Spartinivicinus marinus: one gene and its partner. The protein of the gene in region 1 interacts with the protein of each later gene in a pairwise test. Links are inferred from orthologs where the notes say so. Each region holds a gene or a part of one and is shown on either strand. Other genes may lie near its edges. The genes, in order: ptsN and trkA.

The links.
Region 2: the proteins of ptsN (region 1) and trkA interact in binary tests that used the Escherichia coli proteins (3 or more experiments, as listed by UniProt). The link is inferred for Spartinivicinus marinus from one-to-one orthologs.

The regions. Positions count from the first base shown.
Region 1 is NZ_JAPJZK010000001.1:1,233,007-1,245,309, reverse strand. What follows is about bases 8,904-11,673. They hold ptsN (PTS IIA-like nitrogen regulatory protein PtsN), read right to left. Parts: upstream 10,635-11,673; coding sequence 10,173-10,634; downstream 8,904-10,172. Other genes in these bases: OQE68_RS05810 (RNA polymerase factor sigma-54), read right to left, coding at 11,149-11,673; hpf (ribosome hibernation-promoting factor, HPF/YfiA family), read right to left, coding at 10,658-10,966; rapZ (RNase adapter RapZ), read right to left, coding at 9,163-10,014; OQE68_RS05830 (HPr family phosphocarrier protein), read right to left, coding at 8,904-9,157. Outside these bases: OQE68_RS05870 (valine--tRNA ligase), read right to left, coding at 1-1,027; OQE68_RS05865 (hypothetical protein), read right to left, coding at 1,184-1,873; OQE68_RS05860 (DNA polymerase III subunit chi), read right to left, coding at 1,921-2,352; OQE68_RS05855 (leucyl aminopeptidase), read right to left, coding at 2,432-3,928; LPS export ABC transporter permease LptF, read left to right, coding at 4,258-5,391; LPS export ABC transporter permease LptG, read left to right, coding at 5,384-6,451; OQE68_RS05840 (RDD family protein), read right to left, coding at 6,703-7,161; mgtE (magnesium transporter), read right to left, coding at 7,223-8,578; more of OQE68_RS05830, read right to left, coding at 8,888-8,903; more of OQE68_RS05810, read right to left, coding at 11,674-12,303. UniProt on the Escherichia coli protein: Seems to have a role in regulating nitrogen assimilation.
Region 2 is NZ_JAPJZK010000001.1:2,659,929-2,672,407, reverse strand. Bases 8,781-11,726 are described here. They hold trkA (Trk system potassium transporter TrkA), read left to right. Parts: upstream 8,781-9,539; coding sequence 9,540-10,913; downstream 10,914-11,726. Other genes in these bases: OQE68_RS11875 (TrkH family potassium uptake protein), read left to right, coding at 10,932-11,726; rsmB (16S rRNA (cytosine(967)-C(5))-methyltransferase RsmB), read left to right, coding at 8,781-9,491. Also shown: OQE68_RS11930 (response regulator), read left to right, coding at 1-487; aroE (shikimate dehydrogenase), read right to left, coding at 524-1,342; hemF (oxygen-dependent coproporphyrinogen oxidase), read right to left, coding at 1,369-2,277; L-threonylcarbamoyladenylate synthase type 1 TsaC, read right to left, coding at 2,372-2,926; purE (5-(carboxyamino)imidazole ribonucleotide mutase), read right to left, coding at 2,943-3,449; DNA-processing protein DprA, read right to left, coding at 3,597-4,781; OQE68_RS11900 (LysM peptidoglycan-binding domain-containing protein), read right to left, coding at 4,866-5,894; def (peptide deformylase), read left to right, coding at 6,556-7,065; fmt (methionyl-tRNA formyltransferase), read left to right, coding at 7,201-8,184; more of rsmB, read left to right, coding at 8,184-8,780; more of OQE68_RS11875, read left to right, coding at 11,727-12,380. UniProt on the Escherichia coli protein: Part of the constitutive potassium transport systems TrkG and TrkH. May regulate the transport activity of TrkG and TrkH systems. Binds to NAD(+) and NADH.

The DNA of each region.
Region 1 (12,303 bases):
TGAGTTTGTGGTCTTCAATTTTTTCCAATAAGCCGGCTGCTTCAAAGTCTTTAACGATTTGTTTGCGGGCAGCAAAGCGTTCCATGCCGCGGTATTTTTCGGGTACTTCATTATTGAGGTTGGCATCAATGGTTAGGATATTAATCATTGGTAGCTGATGACGTTGGCCAATCTCATAGTCATTAAAGTCGTGAGCCGGGGTGATTTTTACACAGCCAGTGCCGAACTCTTGATCGACATAATCATCTGCAATAATAGGGATACGGCGTCCGGTTAAAGGTAATTCAATAAACTGACCTACCAGTGCCTGGTAGCGCTCATCTTCTGGGTGGACGGCAACTGCTGTATCACCCAACATGGTTTCAGGACGTGTGGTAGCGACGACAATATAGTTTTTGCCTTCAGCTGTTTTTGCGCCATCAGCAAGTGGGTAGCGGAAATGCCATAAGTAGCCGTTTTCTTCTTCAGAAATAACTTCTAAGTCGGATATTGCTGTATGTAGTTTAGGGTCCCAGTTAACCAGGCGTTTACCTCGATAAATCAGGTCTTCTTCATACAAACGAACAAAGACTTCTTTTACTGCATTGGATAATCCATCATCCATGGTGAAGCGTTCGCGGGACCAGTCGACAGAAGCCCCCATCCGGCGCAACTGTTTGGTGATTGTGCCGCCAGATTCAGCTTTCCATTCCCAGATTTTCTCAAGAAACTTTTCGCGACCAAGATCTAAACGGCTAACACCTTGTGCTAATAATTGACGTTCCACCACCATTTGTGTGGCAATACCGGCATGATCAGTACCCACCTGCCATAGGGTTTTTTGACCTTTCATTCGGTGGTAGCGAGTTAAGACATCCATAATAGTGTCTTGAAACGCGTGCCCCATGTGCAAACTACCTGTCACATTGGGAGGAGGAATCATTATAGAGTATGGCTTTCCATCACCCTGAGGAACGAAGTAGTTTTTCTCTTCCCAGGTTTTATACCATTGGCGCTCTAATTCATGTGGCTTAAACGTTTTTTCCATGGTGATACTATTACCGGTTGCCTTATAAATGGGTAATCTTCAACAGCTAAGAATTATACATAAGGTATAACCTTTCAGTTAAGAGGGGGAACTGAAAGGAAACAACTAATTAAGCAATAACTTTTGCTTTAGCTGTAAATACTGGTTGGGAGTTAATCAGGGATTGATAATTTGATCAATAATGTCGTTTATTTCTGAGCGCATACGCTTATGAAATTCGGCTTCAATTTGGGGTATAAACTCATCAATGATTTCTTGTAGCACAATTTCGCTTTGCATTTCCAGCTCTTGCCGTAATTTGTTGCGCACGCCGTCATCCAGGCTTTTTATTCTTCTTGAGCTGCTGGCTGGTTGTTTGTACTGAAGCGGCTTTTGAGAAGCTGCTGGTGATAAAGCTTGCTGGGCTTCTTTTTTGAGGGGGCTACTTGTTAGCTTGTTTTGTGTCTGAGTTGTTTTAACGCTATCAGGAATAAATGGGTTATTTCCACTGATATTGTTTTTAACGGGTGGTTTGGTTTTAGCAGGTGGTTTGGGTGCAGGCTGTTTAGTTTGATAGCTCTTAGTCTGGCTTTGCTGAAAGGAATTTAAAGCTGGTGTTGTGAGGGTTGGTATATCGGTGGTGGGTTTAGCTTGCTGGGTTACTCCACTGAGTTGTTGGTCTTTATTCAAGGCTGCGTCTGCTATTTCATTTAGGGTGGGTATGTCGGTACGCTCTAAAGCATTGGAGGCAGGTGAGTACCCTTGTTTCTCTTTGGAGCGTTCTGACTCAGTTAATAGCCGTTGATCTGGCTTACCTGTGCCATTGGGCTGTTTAGAGTTTGGTTTGGTAAAGTAAAGCTTGGCCATACAGCAGTAATACTACGATCTAATAAATACCAGCAATCTAACAAATGCTAACTTTGTATGTTATGACTGTGTAAAGGATACCCCTTGTCTCGATAGCTTTTGAAGTTCTGACGTGCCGTTTTGCGACTTACGCCATCTCCTGCAACAATTTCTGCAACTCGCTCAAATTGATCAACAAATGAAGGTACTGTATCAGTCAAGTTAATTAGCAAGCTGGTTGATGATTGTGGCGGCAATTGCCAACCAATTTTTACTGGGCAAGATGCATCATCGTGCTTGGTGTCCAACTGGTGTGGAATGAAACTATCTTCGCGAAAGGACCATAGCAGTTCATCAAGCATTGCTGCTTCTTCATGCCCATTAGTATGAATATAGACTGACTTAGCATGTTTGATGGCTTTTTCGGCTAAACGGCAACAAAACTGTAAGCGAGCAGCTGGTTGTTGATCAGGTAATATATAGAAATCAATACGTGTCATGCTAGGTTTGCATTGTGGTAGGTGACGGGTAACAAATAGTTGGCCAACAGAACGTCAGCCAACTTCACTTCACTACGTTTTAGTTCTTAGTTCGGTTGATTAAGTACTGTACAAGCAGGCTGACGGGCCGGCCTGTGGCGCCTTTTTTGTCACCTCTTAGCCAGGCAGTGCCAGCAATATCTAAGTGAGCCCAGTGGTATTTCTTAGTAAAACGAGCTAAAAAGCAAGCTGCGGTTACTGACCCAGCTTCTGGACCACCGATATTTGCCATATCAGCAAAGTTTGTATCTAGCTGCTTTTGGTATGCCTCCCAAAGTGGCATACGCCAGATTCGGTCATAACTGTCATCGCTAGCTTGTTGTAAGGCTTTGGCCAGCTTTTCATTATTGCTGTACATAGCTGATGCTTGGCTACCTAAGGCAACAACACAGGCACCCGTTAGCGTAGCAACATCAATAACTGACTCGGGCTCAAACTTTTCGGCGTAGGTTAATGCATCACACAATACCAGTCGTCCTTCCGCATCGGTATTAAGAATTTCGATAGTTTGACCTGACATAGAAGTAACCACGTCACCAGGCTTGGATGCATTTCCACTGGGCAGGTTTTCTGCTGCAGCAACGATAGCCACAACATTAATGGGTAACTTAAGCTCAATAACACTATTGATTGCACCAAACACACTGGCTGCACCACACATGTCGAACTTCATTTCGTCCATACCCTGACCAGGTTTCAGGCTAATACCGCCACTATCGAAGGTAATGCCTTTACCAACTAACACATGGGGTTTGTCGCCTTTATTGCCGCCGTTATATTCCATGACAATTAACTTGGCAGGCTCCTTACTGCCCTTGCCAACCGATAAGAAGGAGCCCATACCCAGCTCTTCCATTTCTTTTTCACTAAGGATTGTGGCTTTTAGCTTGGTTTCATCCTTATCCAGTTGCCTGGCTTGTTTCGCCAGGTAGCTAGGCGTGCAAATATTGCCAGGTAAGTTACCAAGATCACGCGCTACATTAATGCCTTTAGCAATGGCAGCTGCTTCTTGGGCTGCTTGTTCAAGTGCTTTGTGGGTAGAAGTGGGGGCGAGAAAAACCAGTTTTTTAAATTTGCTTTTGGTCGTTTTGGGTTTGGTTGATTTGAGTTGGCTAAACTCATACTGACTGGTAATAGCCAACTGAGCTGCAGTGCGAACTACCCAGGCTTTTTCACGATCCGCTAAATGAATATCAGCCAAGGCAAGGGCGGCTTGTTTTAAGTTGAGCTGATTCAACACTGCAAAAACAGCAGATAGTGTTTTAATTAAATCTTCAGTGGATAATTTTTTATTCTGCTCTCCCGCGCCAAAGAGTAAAATACGTTTAGCTTTGACTTCACCAAGTTGTGGTAGAACTAGAGTATCACCCGGTTTTCCTGCAATGTCGCCTTGTTTAATAATGTTGTGTAGTTGCCCCTTGGTTACTTCGTCGAGGGCTTTTCCTGTATCGCTTAATTTTGAATTTTCGAACACCGGCATCACTAGGCAGTCAGTACTTATAGTGGCAGGTTGTGTGTTTTTGATTAGAAATTCCATGAAAACCCCACAAGACAAATTTATCACTTTGTTGGATAATTAGCAGCCTTTGCCCATAGCTACTGAAAAGTGGCTGGGTATTTTACCCAATTAATATCAGCTTGATTGGCAGTGCTGAGAGCTAATTGTTTGACAAACCCTATTAAATTAAGTGTTTGAGTGTAACAGAGTCTGCTCTTGATTGCTTATATGCAGGGTGACCTTGGCAGAGGAATGAAAGTTTTCGTCGCCCAGTTGTAAAGGTCTTGTGGTTGTAAAGGTTATGCAGTTGTAAAGAAAGCACTGTCATAGTATTGGGTGGTACTTGGAGAGTTAGTTAGGAGAGCCAGTTGATTATCTTCCGCTACTTAGCAAGAGAAGTGTTTACAGCCATGCTGGCTGTTAGCGGTGTACTGTTACTTATTATTATGAGTGGCCGCTTTAACAAATACTTAGCACAAGCTGCTTCAGGGCAACTGAGTGCTGATTTTTTATTTGTCATTATGGGCTATCGGCTACCTGAGTTTTTGGAACTGATTATTCCCTTAGGGTTGTTTATTGGTATTTTACTCGCCTATGGCAGGCTTTATATCGAGAGTGAAATGACTGTGCTGACTGCTTGTGGGGTTAGCCAAAAAAATATTTTAATGCAGACACTGGCTCCAGCGACCGTGGTTGCCTGTATTGTTGCTTTATTAGGGCTGCTTATTACACCATGGGGAGCAAAAAATGTTGAAGAGATTTTTGCTAAGCAAGATGCTTTGACTGAGTTTGAAACCCTGGCCCCTGGCCGTTTCCAAGAGCAAGAGAATGCTGGCCGGGTCACTTACACCGAGCGTTTGTCGGAAGACAGACTACAGATGGGAGATGTATTTATCTCTCAGAAAAATGAAGCCATTGGCAAGCGGGGAATCACGCTACTCTTGGCTGATGGTGGTGTACAGCATGTTGAGCCACAAACGGGAGCCCGCTATTTGATTCTAAATAAAGGCTATCGTTATGACGGCACTCCAGGTCAGGCAGATTTTCGTATTACTGAATACGATACTTACGGTATAAAAATGCCGGAAAGTAAAGCCAGTAAAGAAGCAGACAAGGTTAAAGCCATTGCCACCACGGATCTTATAGGTTCTAGTGAACTGAGTCATATTGCTGAGTTACAGTGGCGACTGTCATTACCAATACTGGTATTTATTGTCGTATTACTGGCAGTGCCATTAAGTAAAGTGAATCCACGACAAGGACGGTATTTAAAATTATTGCCTGCTATTTTGACTTATTTAGTGTATTTGGCGTTATTAATTGGTGCTAAAGGTGCCGTGGAAGATGGGAAAATTCCCCCGGCAGGGTTATGGGGAGTGCATGGACTATTTTTGCTTGTTGCGATGTTAATTTTGGCGCATGAGCCCTTCCAGATGAAAAGGCGACAGCAAAAACACCTGAAGCAAACTGTAGTCGCATCAGAGGTGGCAGAACATGAATAAGATTGATCGTTATATTGCCACTAGTGTACTGAGTGCTACCTTTTTAGTGTTATTGGTGATTGTATCGCTGGACATGCTGTTTGCTTTTGTAGCTGAGTTAGCCAGTATGAAGGCCAGTTATCAGTTACTAGAAGTATTACAATATATTGGCTTATCAATTCCTAACCGTATTTATAAATTTATTCCCTTTTCTGCACTGATTGGTTGTTTGGTTGGCTTGGGCGCATTGGCTAGCAATAGTGAGCTGGTAGTCATGCGTGCTGCAGGTGTATCACTATGGCGAATCGTGTGGGGAGTCATGCAGCCAACTTTACTGATTATATTGATTGGTATTTCCATTGGTGAGTTTGTGTCACCTTATACTGAACAGCTAGCAGATAGTGGCCGAGCAATTGCCCGTAGTAAAGATGGCTCTTCATCCCAGTTTAGCCAGCAAGGAGTTTGGCATCGGGAAGGCAATGAGTTTATGCATTTAAATGCCGTAGAGCCTGGTGGTATCGTACATGGCATTACTCGCTTTAAATTTAATGATAAAAAAGAACTGTTAGAGGCTAGTTTTGCTGACCGAGGCATTTTCAAAGGCGATTATTGGTTGTTGCAGAATATTCAGTCCAATCAGTTTAAAGGTGATCGTGTAACTACTGAGCGACTACCATTTTTGCAATGGCAAACCAGCCTATCTATGGACCTGCTTAATGTCGTAGTGGTAAAGCCTGACGACTTATCAATTCGGGGGTTAAGTACTTATATTGACTACCTTAGCCAGCAAGGGTTGAATGCTGGTGAATATCAATTAGCATTTTGGCGAAAATTACTACAGCCAGCAGTCATTATTGGGCTAGTGCTGGTAGGTATCTCTTTCGTGTTTGGCCCATTGCGCTCTGTCACGATGGGGCTACGTATTTTTATTGGAGTAATTGTTGGGTTTTCTTTTAATATCTTCCAAGAATTACTTGGCCCATCCAGTTTGGTATTTGGCTTCTCGCCGCTAATCGCTGTGATTGTGCCACTACTGTTGTGCTTTACGGTGGGTGGGATTTTACTGAAAAGGGCAGGGTAGCTACTTGTCTAATCTTTGGTTGGTATTGTTGTGAAAGTACGTCAAATCAAATCCTTTCTCCCCCACGAGGGCTTAGCGAAAGGGTACTGGAGAATAAATATGAAGTAACAGGATATTCTTCCACCGCTCTACAAGGCCATCCATGGCCTTTAGAGCTTTAGCTGTTCCCAACAGCAGTTCCAGAATACCCTATCACTCCATATTTCTCAGCTTTTGCAACAGTCTGCTGGGAAGAAGAGCTTGTTTAAGTATTATTTTTTAGTTTTCTCCAGTAATACGACTTCTGTTTTCGCTGCATAGTCATAAATCGCTTGGTCTTTTGAATCAAATAAAATCCACAAAATACCGATGCCTCCTAATATACAGCTGGGGATGCCTACGATAAAACGAATCAGGCATTGTTTGAAGCTGATGGTTCTTCCTTCGTAGTTGACAACCATAATTCGCCAGGCAATCATTCCAGGCGTTTGACCACTTCTTCGCCAGAAATAAGCATAAAAGCCAAAAAATCCTATAAGCAAAATAGCACTTAGATCCCATTTAAATCCCACCGCAGTGGCCTTAGCTTCTCCCACTAAAGTAATACTTAACCATAGATGAAGGCTTGATATAACAATAGCGATAGCAACTAACAGTAAACTGTCGTATACCATGGCGGCTAGCCGCCGCCAAAGGGGAGCAGAGCCTATAGATGAAAGTGTTTGAGTCATGAACAATCGTCAACTGCCTGTAGCTAATTGATAAATTAAAAGGGTGATAAGTCAAAGAGTGTTAAGTCAGAAATAAGGTAGCTAGACCTAAAAACGAGATATAGCCTACAACATCTGTAACAGTGGTTAAAATTACGCCGCCTGCTAGTGCAGGGTCAATTTTCAACGTTTTTAAAATAATGGGTAGTGCGGCGCCTGATATGACGGCAACCACTAGATTAATAATCATTGCTGCGGCAATAACCGTCGAAATAATCCCATCACCGAACCAAACGTAGGCAACCCCCGACACAACTAGTGCCCAAATCAAGCCATTCACTAGCCCGACTATACATTCGCGATTCAATAGCCAAAACGTGTTAGATTTACCGATTTGCCCTAGAGCCATTGCTCGAATAACCAGGGTTAGCGTTTGGCTGCCAGCGATGCCACCCATGCTGGCAACGATTGGCATTAATACCGCTAATGCAACCACCTTATCAATGGTTTCCTGGAACATACCAATAAATGCTGATGCAACAAACGCAGTAATAAGGTTAATACCCAGCCAGACTGCTCGGCGCTTAGCTGTTTTCATGGCTGGGGCGAAGGTGTCTTCATCATCTTCTAAACCAGCCATACTCATCAATGAGTGATCAGCTTCTTCACGAATAACGTCTACAACGTCATCAATGGTGATCCGCCCCAATAATTTGCCATCATCATCAATAACGGGAGCTGATACTAAGTCTTGCCGCTCAAACAATTGAGCAACCTGACTGGCAGGGGTCATGGCATTGATGGGTTCAATATCGGTATTCATCACTTCACGAACAGTGATTGATGGATTGGTGGTCAGCAGTTTATTAATTGGTAATACACCAATAAACGCATCCTGACGGTTAACCACTAATAGGCTATCCGTCATTGCTGGTAGCTCATCATGGCGACGCAAGTAACGTAATACCACATCAAGTGGATTGTTGGGGCGAATCGTGATGGTATCTGTATTCATTAAGCCGCCAGCGGTATCCTCTGGATAAGACAAGATATGCTCAACGCGAGCTCGGTCCTGTGCATCCATAGAAGACAACACTTGCTGGGTAATAGCGTCTGGTAATTGTTGTAGCAGGTCAACTAGGTCGTCGGGATCAAAACCTGTAGTAATTTCTGCCACCTCAGCAGCATTCATTTGATCCAGGTAATACTGGCGAACGTCATCGCTTAGCTCCTGCAGCACCTCGGCTTCTTGCTCTTTATCAAGCAGTTGCCATAACAAGCTTCTGATCTTAGGCGGGGAGGACTCAATTAAGTGCGCAGTATCTGCTGCCGAGAGGCTATTCAACATGCGTTTGACAGGCGAAGAGATCCCTTGATCCAGTGCTTGGCTTAGTTCTTGTAGTTGATCCTCTGATTTTCCGAGTTGTTGTGTGGACATCAGGTAATCCTATTGCTGAGTGCAGCTGGCTGGGTGAATGCTTTAGTGCCGCATCCTATAAATAAGTGGCGGCTAGCGGCCTGTAAAAGGCTCTCTTCACTCTTATTTATAGGATGTAGTACTAGAGCCTGTTGATTTTTGAGTTGAAGATACTGTTGGAGGTTTTTTAGTCACAACAGCGAGTTTCAGGCAAGCGTCAACAGACCCTCTTTGGCGGGGTAGTTTACCTGAAGAGTTTGGCTGCTGGTATTGTGGATTGTAGTCAGTTTTATAGGTGATTCCAGAAGTCTGGTGTTGATAGTGAAAAACCTATTCACCTTCATCAAAATAATTATTTATTAGTTGAGTAATGGCCTCGAAGGCTCTTTTTTCATCTTCGCCATCAACTTCAATATCTAAGACTGTTCCTTTGCTGGCTGCTAACATCATCACTGACATAATGCTTTTGCCGTCTACCATTTTTCCATCTTTGCCCAGTTTGATGGAACTGCCAAAAGCAGCAGCGGTTGAAACAAATTTTGCTGCAGCACGGGCATGTAAGCCGAGCTTATTGATGATTGTGACTTTTTCTTGAATCATGGAGCCTAAGGCAATTCTCGATGACGTACTTGAACATTTGGCCACTTTTCACGAAAGTAAGTAGCGAGCTTCTCACTGATATAGACCGAACGATGGTGACCACCCGTACACCCAAGGGCAATGGTAATATAACTTCTATTATTTGCTTCAAAGCATGGCAGCCAACGTTCTACGAAGCGTTTGATGTCATCAAACATATCCAGCACTTGTTGTTGAGAACCTAAAAACTCTTTTACAGGCTCGTCTAGCCCTGAATATTGCCGTAAATGGGTGACCCAGTAGGGGTTTGGCAAACAGCGTACATCAAACACATAGTCAGCATCAATGGGGATTCCTTTTTTAAAACCAAATGACTGAAATAGCAGTGCCATGCTGCTATGTTGCTTGCGAGCAACGCGTTTACTTATGGTGTCCCGTAACTCATGAAGAGAAAGTTGGCTAGTGTCGATGGTTAGATCGGCCAGTCGAGCAATGGGCTCTAGCACTTCTTTTTCTTTTTTTATCGCTTCATCTAGTGAGCATTGTTGGCTGGATAGTGGGTGTTTACGTCGAGTTTCGCTGAAGCGTTTGAGTAGAGTGGCATGTTCTGCATCAAGGTAAATGATTTCAGCTTCGATTTTTTGCTCTCTCAGCGCATTCATGATGGATGGAAAGCGTCTTAAATCCTGAGAAAAATTTCGTGCGTCAATACTAATAGCAGCCTTATCATAAAGTGGCTCTTTTTCCATTTCATCAACAAAAGCAGGAAGTAAGCCAGCAGGCATATTATCAATACAATAATAGCCTTGGTCTTCCAGTACATGTAAGCCTGTACTTTTACCTGAGCCTGAACGGCCACTGATTATTATTAACTTCATATATACGCAGAGTGTTTTGTAAATTCTTACTATAACAGAGTTTAAATGATATACGGCAGTTAATTAAATAATAGCCGCCAGAGAAGCTATTTAAGCGAATATCATAAGAAAGCTCTCTTGCACACGAACTTAATTATTAAAGGCTGGCGACGATAAATTTATGCAGTAGGAACGCTTTGGATTGCTATATCAAATAAGTCTGGATTAGTGTCTGCTTGGCGCAAGTTATTGCGGTAGCTTGAGTTTTCAAATCGAGTGGCAAGTTCTTGTAAGATGGCGAGGTGCTCGTTAGTGGCTTCGGCAGGAACAACCAGAGCAAAAATAACGTCCACAGGGTGCCCGTCTATTGCATCAAAGTCGATGCCTTCTTCCAGTTTAAGCAGGCAGGCAAATGGTTTGTGGCAGCTTTCAAGGCGACAATGGGGAATGGCAATCCCATTCCCAAAGCCTGTGCTACCTAACCGTTCCCGATTGATTAAGTTATCAAATAGCTCGTTAGCATCAATATTACTGGAATACTCGGCTAATAGGTTGGCAATAAGCTGTAAAACACGTTTTTTACTCCCCCCTTGCACCCCGGTAAGGGTGCATTGTGGGAGAAGGAATTGTTCTATTTTCATGCTTTTTAAATAAATAAACTACTTTAACGAATACTGGCTCCCTGAAGTCGATCCAGGGTTTTCTCTTTGTGCTTGCTTAGCTGTCGGGCTAGTTTATCACTAAGTAAGTCAATTGCTGCATACATATCTTCAGATTCTGCTGTGGCGGCAATATCAGCACCCCTTACGTGCAAGTTGGCTTCTGCTTTTTGACGGAGTTTCTCAACACTTAGGGTGATTTGCACGTTAGTAATGCTATCAAAATGGTTTTCAATGCGATCGAGTTTTTTGATGACATATTGGCGCAACGCATCAGTCACTTCTACATGATGACCACTGATGTTAACTTGCATGCAACGACCTCCTAATAGGACTTAATGGTTGTTAACCAGCTTTACTGAATTGTAAGGCTGATTGTCAACTGCTTCATTACTGAACTGAGTGTAATGCCAGCAGATTTGGTATTGCTTGTTGCTAGTCAATATAACGCATAGTTAAGCGCTAATCTGTTTATACCTTTACACATGCATCTACTTTATACCAGCCGCTTTCGTTCATTAGAAGGCGGGATGGATAGAGACTCACGATACTTGGCAATTGTTCGTCTTGCCACTTTGATGCCTTGCTCTTCCAGTAAGCTTGCAATTTTGCTGTCACTTAATGGTTTTTTAGGGTTCTCCACTGATACTAATTTTTTAATAATAGCTCGGATAGCCGTAGATGAGCACTCCCCTCCTGATGAAGTACTAACATGGCTCGAGAAAAAATATTTCAGCTCAAAGATACCTCGTGGTGTATGCATGAATTTTTGGGTAGTCACCCGGGAGATAGTAGATTCATGCATACCGACTGCTTCAGCGATATCGTGAAGGACTAGTGGCTTCATTGCCTCTTCGCCATACTCTAAAAAACCTCGCTGATGCTCAACAATGCGAGTCGCAACTTTCATTAGCGTTTCATTGCGGCTTTGTAAGCTTTTTAAAAACCAACGGGCTTCTTGCAAGTGGTTTTTCAGGTAAGTGTTATCTGAACTGCTATCAGCTCGCTTAACCAGTGATGCATAGTTGTTATTAATGCGCAGCTTCGGCGTCGCTTCGGCGTTGAGCTCTACCAACCAGCGGTCATTATGCTTTCTGACAAATACATCAGGAATCACATATTCTGTTTCGGATGACTGGATATCGGCTCCAGGTTTTGGGTTAAGAGCTTGAATCAATTTAATGCTTTCGGCTAGTTCTTCTTCTTTAAGCTTAGTACGACGCATAAGCTGATTGTAGTCATGATGACCCAACAAACCTAAGTATTTGGCTACAATCAATCTGGCGTTATCAAGAAAAGGAGTATCTTCAGGTAAGTGTGATAGCTGAATCTGTAAGCATTCCTGCAAGCTTCTTGCAGCAACACCAACGGGATCAAAGTGTTGGAGGCGCCTTAAGACTATCTCCACTTCCTCTAGGGACATTTCTAATTCTGGATCTAAGCCTTCCCAAATCTCTTCAGTGCTACAACTGAGATAACCATCATTATTGATTGCATCAATGATAGCAATTGCTACCAAACGGTCATTATCTGACATGGGGGTTAAATTAAGCTGCCAATCCAAATGACTATGTAAGGATTCAGTGGTGCCATTGCGGTTGCTGAAGTCATACTCGTCATCATCTGCTGGAGCTGAGCTGATAGGGGCTGA
Region 2 (12,479 bases), 1.4 Mb from region 1 along the record:
TCAATACAATTTACTGAAGCCTCTCAGACCTAATACTTTTATTAATTTATTACTAGGAAAACCCTATGTTTACGAACGAGATGAACAGGAGCCAAGCTCTCCATCCATACTAGAACAACTACCTTCACTTGCTCCTATTTTAGTCGTAGATGACAATGCAACTAATTTAATGATAACAACTAAAATGCTTAATAAAATAGGATTTTCTTGTTTAAAAGCAGAGAATGGACAACAAGCTATCGATATCATCAACTCTGCAGAGTTATCTTTAATACTAATGGATATTCAAATGCCTGTTATGGATGGTATAGAGGCAACTCAAGTCATTCGCCGCACTAATCTGTCTAAGCTGCCCATTATTGCTTTAACTGCTAATGCAATGGAAGGTGATCAGGAAGAATATTTAGCCGCAGGAATGAATGACTATTTAACTAAGCCTGTTAAATTAGAACAACTCCAACAAGTGTTAAAGCGGTGGTTATTGTAAAGTTTTCTTCAGAGCAAATGTAGGCGCGCCACGCCCCTACAACTCTCGCCTCATTTTTTCTATCACATCTTTTGTCGTTGGCTTAACACCACGCCAAATGTGAAACGCAGCAGCGGCCTGCTCGACAAGCATACCTAAACCATCAATCTGCTTTTGTGATCCTTTTTGTTCTGCCCACTGGTTAAATGGTGTTGCTTCTGCACTATACATCATGTCATAACATATGGTCTGCGGATCAATAACCACCTCTGGCAATGGTGGGATATTACCATGTAAACTAGCAGAGGTACCATTAATAATAATATCAAAGGTTTCACTTAATTCGCTAAAATTAACAGCTTCCATTGCCATTAAGTCTGCAAAATCGTCGGCCAGTTTATCTGCTTTTACTACGGTTCGATTTGCAATAGTAATTTTGGCAGGTTGCTTTGCAATTACTGGTTCTAATATTCCTCTAACTGCACCGCCTGCACCTAAAATCAGTATTTTTTTATTTTTCAGTGCCACTTGTTGGTTAATTTCTAAATCAGTTACCAAGCCTACACCATCTGTATTATCACCGCACAATTGATTTTCTTGATCAAGCCAAAGGGTATTAACAGCTCCAGCCCGCTTAGCAGCCTCGGTTAACTGCTGAGCATAATGCCAAGCATTTTGTTTAAATGGCACCGTGACATTAAGGCCTTTACCGCCTTGAGCAAAGAAATCTTTTATGGTTTCCTCAAAGGCTTCTAATGGGGCTAGCAGTGTATTATAGGTTAAATCTTGGTTGGTTGTTCCTGCAAACAACTGGTGAATAACAGGGGATTTACTATGAGCAATAGGATTACCGACAACTGCATATTGGTCTGTCATGTTCTACTCTCCTCTCTATAATCACTCTATATCCACTCTTTATGAATTAAAAATTTTTCATAAAGCTCTGCTTCCAAGCTGCCTTGTTGTGGTTGCCAGTTATATTCCCAGCGCACCTTTGGTGGCAATGACATTAAAATTGATTCGGTTCTACCACCAGACTGCAAACCAAATAGCGTACCCCTGTCGTATACTAGATTAAACTCAACATAGCGGCCACGACGGTATTCTTGGAAAGCTTTTTGTTGTTCGTTATAGGCCTCGTTTTTACGCTTTTTCACAATTGGCTGATAAGCCTTAATATAGCTATCACCTATGCTTTGCATGAACTGAAAGCTTTTGGCAAACCCCCACTCATTTAAATCATCAAAAAATAAACCACCAACACCTCTTGGTTCATTACGATGCTTTAAGAAAAAGTAGTCATCACACCATTTTTTATAATGAGGATAAACATCATTGCCAAAAGGCTCACAGGCTTCTTTGGCCGTTTGATGCCAGTGTTTACAGTCTTCTTCAAAACCATAGTATGGCGTTAAATCATAACCACCACCAAACCACCACACTGGATCAGCACCTGGTTTTTCCGCCATAAAAAAGCGAACATTAGCATGAGAAGTGGGCACAAAAGGGTTATGAGGATGAATAACTAACGATACCCCCAATGCCTGAAAACTACGTCCCGCTAATTCTGGTCTTGCAGCGGTTGCTGATGCTGGCAAGCCTGCACCAAATACATGAGAAAAATTAACTCCCCCTTTTTCGATGACAGCGCCATTGCTAATCACCCGAGTACGACCACCGCCTCCTCCTTCTCTTTGCCATTCATCCTGCTGAAATTTCGCTTCACCATCTTCTTGTTCTAATGCACGACAAATATTGTCTTGCAAGTTAAGAAGATAATTTTTAACGGCTTGAATATCTGGCTGAGTCACAATGGCATCCACTATTGAGGGGTTCTTGCAAGAAGTATATTTAATCGGAAGGAGAGATGGCCATCAAGAATAAAGTTACCCACAGCGAAGGGTATTACCGTAATATTTGGTTAGTAATCAAATCCCTAATCTGCGATGGCTTAGTCTGATTACCCCGCTCTCCAGAAACAACTGCATCCAGTTTATCACCAAACTGTTGCCTAACTGCCTGCTCAGTCTTTAGTTCTGGCTCACCAGCTAAATTAGCTGAGGTGGAAATAATTGGCTTTCCTATCAACCGACAAAGTTTCGTTACAACAGGATGATCACTTATCCGAATTGCAACAGCACTGTGTTCTCCTTTAACCCACTGCGGCACCCAATTCTCAGGATCAGGAATGAGCCAGGTAACAGGGCCAGGCCAACTTGCTTTAAGCTGTGTCAGTTGTTCAGCTGTTACAGACTTAAGTAATGGCTCAATCTGACTTATATCAGCTGCAACCATAATCAACCCTTTTTCCATAGGGCGCTGTTTCAGCTTAAGGATTTCCTCTACTGCTGTCTGCTGCCAGGGGTCACAACCAAGCCCCCATACTGCTTCAGTAGGATAAGCCACGACACCGCCGCGGTGCATAGCACTCACGGCGGTCTGAAATACATCAGCTGTCATAAATAATAAGAGGATGCTAGCCGTTTAGTTGCTTTTGCAAAGCTTCGTTTTTTGCTAACACTTCTTTAGCATTTTCTGCACGATCAGCTTTTAAACGCTCAGCTAAATCTGCGTCAGATACTGCAATGATTTGTGCAGCAAGGTAGCCAGCATTTTTTGCACCCGCCTTACCAATTGCCACTGTTGCAACAGGAATACCACCAGGCATTTGTACTGTAGACATTAATGCATCTAAGCCATCTAGAGGGCCTGCATCAATTGGCACGCCAATAACTGGCTTAATAGTTAAAGATGCAACTACACCAGCTAAGTGAGCAGCCATACCTGCACAAGCAATAAAAGCAGCACAACCACGCTGATCAGCACCTGTAACATATTGATGAGTAGCATCTGGAGTACGATGAGCTGAGTGAACCCGCACTTCATAAGGAATTGACAGTTTTTTCAAAACTCCAATTGCCGCTTCAACTTTTGGAAAGTCTGAGTCAGACCCCATTAAAATGGCCACAAAAGGCTTAGCCATAGTTAGCACCTCATTAGCAAGTCAGCAAAAAAGAAACGCAAATTACCCCACCCCAATCAGGGATGCAAGACTAACCAGTTGGTTAGGTGTTATTAATAGTTCTACTCTATATTCTTCTGGTAAGCATTTTATAATACTCACCAGTGTTTAAAATTGTTGGGTAGGGTTTCGTACTACCCCACCTGGCACAGAAGCAATAAACCCTTGCATCTCCAGTTCCAGCACCAGATTATTAACATCATTTGCAGCTAGCCCAGTACGCGCCATAATCATATCCATAGAAGTGGTTTCATCACCAATAGCGTCTAAAACCTGCTGCTGATTAGGGTCTTCCAGCACTAATGGTTGAATGACTGGCTGCTCTTCAGGTTCTTGGGCCTCTACAGCCTGACACGCTCCCCTAACAACAGAATAAGTATTTAAGCTATGCTTTAGCTCTTCCCAGATATGCTCAACACTATCAACCAGCTTAGCACCTTGTCGAATTAATTGATGGCACCCTTTACTGAGTGGATTATGGATAGACCCTGGAATAGCAAAAACCTCTCGCCCTTGCTCCGCAGCTAATCGTGCCGTAATTAATGAACCACTTTGCAGTGCTGCTTCAACTACTAGCACCCCCAGCCCAAGACAACTGATAAGACGGTTCCGACGTGGAAAATTACTTGCCTGTGGTTTAGTGCCTAAAGGAAATTCAGAAATTAATAAGCCACTTTGACTAATTCGTTCGGCTAATGCTTTATTTTTTGCGGGATAAACCAAATCTAAACCAGTACCAACGACAGCTATTGTGTACCCTTCTGCATCTAAAGCACCTTTATGGGCAGCTGCATCAATGCCATCTGCCAAGCCACTGGTGATAGTAAAACCGCCTTTCGCCATCGTATTAGCAAAGTGATAACTATTTTCCTCGCCACTTTTGGATGGATGGCGACTACCCACAATAGATAGTTGTGGCATCTCTAATAAATCTGGGTTACCAACAGCAAATAATAAAGGGGGCGGGTCAGTTAAGTGGCTAAAAGCACTCGGATAACCCTCATCAATACAGGAAATAATATGATGGTTAGGATGCTCTAGCCACTGCGCCGTTTTTACCAGCAATGACTGCAGCTGATCATACTCTTTACCAGAACCTTGCTGAATTTCTCGTATTATTTCAATACTTTTAGGGGGTAAATAGTCAGACAGTTTGCTGGCAGATTGCTGCAATGCCAGTGAAGGACTACCAAATCGTGCTATTAACTGACTAAAACGGTTAGCACCAACACCGGATACAGAGTGCAACAGCACCCAGTCTGACAGTTTTTGCCATGTTACTTGTTTAGACACGTTTTCTGTTCTTTAGCAGGGAGGGATGGGGCAATATGCCCCAGACTTTATGAAATTACTATACCCAAAGAGCTGGGTATCTATTCAAGGATTAATGACGCCATCTCCCGTTTTAATTGGTTGTGTTGCCTTCAACACCACCGCATAGCTCACCTTCTCAAACGGACGATATATCATCAATAAGCCCACTTCATCAGGTGGCATATCGACATATTGTTTAGTTACGTGATCTTTGATAACTAACTTTTTGGTAATAGACATGATATTACCAGTCTCTAATCCATCACGAGTACCACGGTTAATCACCACATTATCAAACTGGCCAATTTGGTTAACCCCACCAACCACAGCTAGAATTTCACCCTCAATATCTTTTTTAGGTGAGCTTGGGTGGAAGACTGGCTGCAAACGACGTTCTTCCGTTTCCAGCATTCTGTCACCAATTCTGATTTCACTATTACTCTCAGTAATATTGATTGTGGCAATATCATTAGCAACGTCTTTTATTTCACCAACCCCAATATCCATCACCATTACACCTAAAAACTCATTAGTTTTTGGGTCAGTAAATCGCTCTGCACGGCGGAAAATACCATAAGCTGATGCATCGTCTTTAAATTCGCCACGAGCATAAATGAGGTCATTAACGCCATTAATAATCCGCTCTTGCCGGCTGGAAATTACATATGGAGCTTTTTCAATAACATCTTCATCATCAATTATACGACTTCGGTCCATGAAACTATTAATAGCATTCAATGGAATAGCAGGGATTGCCGATTTAATTGGAGTTTTACGAATTTTCGGGCTCAGCTTAATCACTCCCCCGGCCCCTCGCTTACCAATAGTCAGATAAGGTTTACCATCAATATAAACCAAGTTTATCTGGTCTCCTGGATAGATAAGGTGGGGGTTTTTAATAATTGGATTTACGTGCCAAATTGCAGGCCACATCCAGGGCTTAGTCAGAAAACGGTTAGCTATATCCCACAACGTATCACCTTTTTTCACGGTGTAAGAGTTAGGATGATCAGCTCGGATGGGATTTTCAGCAGCCACGGTTGAAAAGCTGACCAGGCAGGAAAAAACAACCCCAAGAAGCGATTTCCTCATGGTGTTATCCTTTATTGTTACTTATCATGTTGGCATTCACCACCCGTTTAAACCCTGTAAAAAAGGGAAAACAAGCAGCATTGATTATTTCATTTCAAATATACTAGTCTGAAAAATTTACCAAACCACAGAAATATTCAGACTACTGCTGTAAACAACTAACGATTGGAGCAAAGACTCCCCCTCTCCAAACTGTTCACTGCGCTGGTTAATCACAACAGTCAGCTAACAAGTAAAACGCTTGTCTTGCACAGCACCCAGATTCAGCTACAAACAGTTACTTAAGCTACTTTCAATTACTTAAGCTACTTTATTAAAGAAAACAGTCAGACAATCTATCTATATACAAAATACCAACTATCTATAATAAGTCTCTTATAGCATTAGAAACTGTTCACACTCTCTATGCGCAATATAGCGCACTCATTAAAGGAATACAGGGTATCAACACCAAATTTTGTGAAATAAGCCACTCTTATAAGCTGGCATAATTACATATTAGCAACTGATATAGTGAATAGTACTCTAAACTTTAGATTTTCTATTTAAGACTCTAGAGTGATCTCTCTATGATGGCTTAAGTGTTCGCTTTTCAGTCATTGCCAAGCTAGCTTATCAACAATAAAATTAGCTATAACGATTTTCGAGGATATCAAGCAGAATGGCCGTTTTAGATATTTTAGAGTTTCCTGATTCACGCCTAAGAATCAAAGCTACACCAATAGAAAAAGTAGACGACTCTATTCGCAAGCTAGCCAATGACATGCTAGAAACTATGTATCAAGCACCGGGTATTGGCTTAGCTGCGACCCAGGTAAATGTTCATAAGCGGATAGTTGTTATTGACGTTTCTGAAGACAAAAGCCAGCCATATGTACTCATTAACCCTGAGTTTAAAGTACTAACTGACAAGCTTGACCATATGCAAGAAGGTTGCTTATCAGTACCTGGCTTTTATGAGGATGTCACCCGTCCAGAAAGAATTAAACTCACCGCACTAAATCTGGATGGTGAACAATTCACCATGGAGTGTGAAGGGTTACTGGCGGTATGTGTTCAACACGAAATTGACCATCTTAATGGAAAACTGTTTGTTGACTATATATCGCCATTAAAGCGTAATCGAATTAAGAAGAAGCTAGAAAAACAGCACCGTTTTCAAACGGCGTAATAGCCAAAGACACTGTATTTTAAAAATGCTATTACACTAACTAGTTGCCATATGAAGCTGTCTTGATATAGATTTATCGATTTAGGGTTGTTGCCAAGCGACAACCCTTTTTTATTTGACTATAACCAAGATTCCATGAGCATAAAGCCACTACGCATCGTTTTCGCCGGTACCCCGGAGTTTGCTGCTATCCATTTACAAGCTTTACTGGATAGCCAGCACCAAGTCATAGCTGCTTACACTCAGCCAGATCGTCCTTCTGGGCGTGGCAGAAAGCTAACCCCAAGCCCAGTTAAAGTATTAGCTGAAGCCCATCAAATACCCGTATTTCAACCTACCAGTTTAAAGTCAGAAGAAGCACAAACGGAGTTAGCCAGCCTTAACGCCGATGTGATGGTCGTAGTCGCTTATGGTTTATTACTGCCAAAAATCATTTTAGAAACACCTCACTACGGTTGTATTAATGTCCACGCTTCTTTATTGCCTAAATGGCGAGGGGCTGCCCCCATTCAACGAGCAATTGCTGCAGGGGACAAAGCTACAGGTGTCACCATTATGCAAATGGATGTTGGGCTGGATACTGGTGATATGCTCACCATCAGTGAGTGTGAAATATCTGATCAAGAAACAGGTGGCTCATTACATGACAAGTTGGCTGAAATTGGTTCACCAGCACTTCTAAAAACTTTACAACAAATAGCTGATGGTCAGTTGCAACCTAAAGTGCAAGATCATGAAAATGCCAGCTACGCACACAAGCTTTCCAAACAAGAAGCTCATATTAACTGGGAACAGTCAGCGACTGAGCTTGATTGTTTGATTCGCGCTTTCAACCCTTGGCCAATTGCCTTTACTGAACTTGATGGCCAGCGTATTCGAGTTTGGGAAGCAAAGCCTTTGGCTGTTAATGGAAAGTCCTTAGCTATTCTTTCAGCAAATAGCTCTGATCAAGCACCTGGCACTATTATTTCTGCAAACAAAGAAGGGTTAGATATTGCCTGCGGTAACGGCACTTTACGTATCACCAGGCTTCAGCTTCCCAACAGTAAATCAATGAGTGTTCAAGAACTTTTGAATAGTCGTAAAGAGCAGTTTCAACCGGGAGTTAAGTTAAGCTAATGTCAGACCATCAGCCGGTGCGAATGGTTGCAGCTAAAGCCATTAAAGAAGTTATTAACCAAGGCCAGTCACTTAGCCAAATATTACCTCAATACAGTCAGCAAGTAGCACCTATAGATCGTAGCCTATTACAAGAGCTGTGCTACGGTACGCTACGCTGGTATTTTAGATTATCTTCGTGTAGCAAGCAGTTGCTGGCAAAGCCACTAAAAAGTAAAGATGCTGATATATTTGCACTGATTTTGCTTGGTCTATATCAGCTGGTTTACACCCGGATTCCAGCCCATGCAGCCATCGGTGAAACAGTAGGTACCTGCCAGCTACTTAAAAAAAACTGGGCAAAGGGTTTAGTTAATGGTGTATTAAGGCAGTTTCAACGCCAGCAGCAGCAACTGCTAGAGCAAGCTGATCAGACGCCAGAAACCTTAACTTCACACCCCGACTGGCTACGCGAGCTACTCACTCATCACTGGCCTGATCATTGGCCACAAATTATTGAGGCTAATAACAGCCACCCTCCTATGACTTTACGGGTTAATTTGAGCAAAATAACCCGTGATGATTTCTTAAACCAATGCAATGAAGCCAGCATTGAAGCAACGCCATGTCAGTTTGCAGGATCAGCCGTCACGCTGAAACAACCTGTACCCGTACAGAAAATTCCAGGTTTTAGTGAAGGCCTGGTGAGTGTACAAGATGAAGCAGCGCAGCTTTCTGCCACGTTATTAGATTTACAGCCTGGTCAACGAGTACTTGATGCCTGTGCAGCCCCTGGTGGAAAAACCTGCCATATTTTAGAGACGCAACCAGAGCTTGCTGAAGTGATTGCACTGGATGTTGATGGACAGCGGCTAGGGAAAGTGAAGGAAAACCTGCACCGACTTGATCTTAACTGCCAAGTAGTAGAGGGAGATGCCAGTAAACCGCTTAGTTGGTGGGATGGCCGCGAGTTTGATCGCATTTTATTAGATGCACCTTGCTCTGCCACTGGTGTAATCAGGCGTCATCCTGATATTAAGTTGCTTAGACGACCTGAAGATATCGATAATCTAGCGGTTACTCAACAAAGTATTCTCACCGCACTATGGCAGTTACTGAAACCTGGGGGACGACTGGTGTATGCCACCTGCTCAGTTATTCCAGAAGAAAATGCTGAAGTAGTACTAGATTTTCTTGAAAATCAGGCTGATGCAGCACTCAGCACTATTGATGCTAACTGGGGTATAGATACGGGTACTGGCCGACAATTGCTACCACAGATCAACGGTCATGATGGTTTCTTTTACGCCTGCTTATTAAAAACCTAGACTTGCATTATCAAATAACAGTAATAACAACAAATAAGCCTTTAGCAGATGAAAATCATTATATTGGGGGCTGGTCAGGTTGGCGGTACATTAGCAGAAAACCTGGCTAGCGAAGCCAACGACATCACCATTGTTGACACAAATGCCGAGCGACTGCGCGAATTGCAGGACCGGGTAGATATTCGCTCGATTACTGGAAACGCCTCATTTCCAAACGTGTTAAAACAAGCTGGTGCTGATGATGCTGACATGCTGGTGGCTGTCACTAATAGTGACGAAGAAAATATGATTGCCTGCCAGGTAGCTTACAGCCTGTTCCGCACCCCCACTAAAATTGCTCGTATCCGTCAAAACGCTTATCTCTCACACCCAGAACTGTTTCAAAATGATCTCATTCCAGTCGATGTCATTATCAGTCCAGAGCGCATTGTTACTAACTATATTCAGCGATTAATTGAACACCCAGGGGCATTGCAAGTGGTTGACTTTGCCGATGGAGCACTGCAGCTAGTAGCAGTAAAAGCTTACTATGGCGGCCCGCTGGTTGGTCAGGAGTTACGTTATATTCGTGAGCACATGCCTTCGGTAGATACCCGGGTAGCGGCTATTTTCCGACGAGGCACTCCCATCTTGCCGGAAGGCACCACGGTTATTGAGGCTGATGATGAAGTATTTTTTATCGCTGCAAGAAAACACATCCGTGATGTGATGAGTGAAATGCGCCGACTAGATGAAAACTACAAGCGCATTATTATTGCTGGGGGTGGCAACATCGGTGAGCGTCTAGCCTCGAATATAGAAAATCATTACAACGTAAAACTTATCGAAAAGAATATCGACCGCTGCCATCAACTATCCCAGCGACTGGATAAAACCCTGGTATTCAATGGTCATGCCTCTGATAAAGATTTGTTACTGCATGAGAACATTGAAGAAACTGATATTTTTTGCTCCTTAACCAATGATGATGAAGCCAACATCATGTCGGCCATGCTAGCCAAAAGAATGGGTGCAAGAAAGGTAATGGCCCTGATCAACAACCCTGCCTATGTAGACCTGGTTCAAGGGGGTGAAATTGATATTGCGATTTCTCCACAAACAGCCACCATCGGTAGCTTGCTTACCCACGTAAGACGAGGTGATGTGGTTAACGTGCACTCTCTACGTCGTGGAGCTGCAGAAGCCATTGAGGCAATTGCCCATGGTGATGAAAAGTCATCTAAAGTGGTTGGCAAAAAAATTGGAGAAGTTCCATTACCTGAAGGTACTTCTATTGGTGCCATTGTTCGTAATGGCGAAGTGATTATTGCCCACGATCATATTGTTATTGAGTCTGATGACCATGTGATCATGTTTTTGGTTGATAAGCGTCGAATTAAAGAAGTAGAGCGCCTTTTCCAGGTTGGCCTAACGTTCTTCTAAATCAGGAATTTCTTACCCATGCACTTTTCTACCATATCAAAAGTGTTAGGCATACTATTAATGCTGTTTAGCATTACTCAGCTCCCTCCCGCAATTGTTGCGCAAATTTATGGTGAAAAAGAAGTTGCTGTTTTTTTAGACGCTTTTCTTATTACATTAATTAGTGGGTGTTGTATATGGCTGCCTGTATTTCGTTCAAAAAACGAACTACGTACCCGCGATGGATTTTTAGTCACCGTTCTATTTTGGACTGTACTTGCTAGTTTCGGTGCTATTCCACTTTATCTGCTAGATAGCCTTAACTTATCAATCACTGATGCCTTTTTTGAATCACTATCCGGGCTGACCACAACCGGGGCAACAGTCATTACTGGGCTGGATCATTTACCCAAATCCATTTTATTTTATCGTCAACAACTCCAGTGGTTAGGCGGCATGGGTATTATAGTATTAGCCGTCGCTATATTACCTATGCTTGGCATTGGCGGTATGCAATTATACCGAGCAGAAACTCCAGGCCCTATAAAAGATACCAAGCTCACGCCTCGAATCACTGAAACAGCAAAAGCCCTGTGGTATATCTACCTTAGTTTAACCGTCACATGTTGTATTGCTTTATGGCTGGCTGGCATGGATCTATTTAATGCCATTTGCCATAGCTTTTCTACGGTTGCTATTGGTGGATTTTCAACCCGAGATGGCAGTGTTGGTGACTTCGACTTAGTGGGGGCTGAATTCATCATTGTCATTTTTATGATTATTTCAGGCATTAACTTTGCCCTACACTTTTTCGCTTGGCGTCATCGTAGTATTAAGCATTATTTGTCTGACCCAGAAGTAAAAGCTTATTTTTTTGTACTCGCCAGCACTTGTTTAATAACTGTACTTATTTTATTTACGACAAACTCCTACGATTTTGCACACTCGTTAAGGTATGGCATTTTTGAAGTGGTGTCTGTAGCCACCACCACCGGCTTCGGTACAGCTGACTTTTCCGTGTGGCCTGTGTTCTTACCTTATATGCTGCTATGGCTTAGTTTCGCAGGTGGTTGCGCTGGTTCAACTGCAGGTGGCATGAAAATGGTTCGGGTCCTGCTTATTTTTAAACAGGGCCTTAGAGAAATAAAACTGCTACTTCATCCCAATGCCATCATTCCCGTCAAGTTAGGCTCCAATGCCATTCCTGAACGAGTCATCGAAGCCGTTTGGGGATTTTTCTCGGCTTATGTGTTTTTGTTTATCGCCCTATTTTTAGCAAATGTGGCAACTGGTCTTGATCTAAAAACAGCCTTTTCCACTGTTGCATCCTGCATCAACAATCTCGGGCCTGCTTTAGGTGAAGCAACAGTCAATTACAGTAACTTGCCTGACGCATCAAAATGGATTTTAAGCTTTGCGATGTTGCTGGGGCGGTTGGAGATTTTTACGTTGTTGGTACTGTTAACCCCAACATTCTGGCGGCGCTAATTTTAGTCTTCGCTTTGGATAAATCCTAATTGGTTTGATCTTCACTCTCCTTGCTCATAAGAACTTTGCTGTAAAAGATCAGAAGAGTGAAATTTTTCA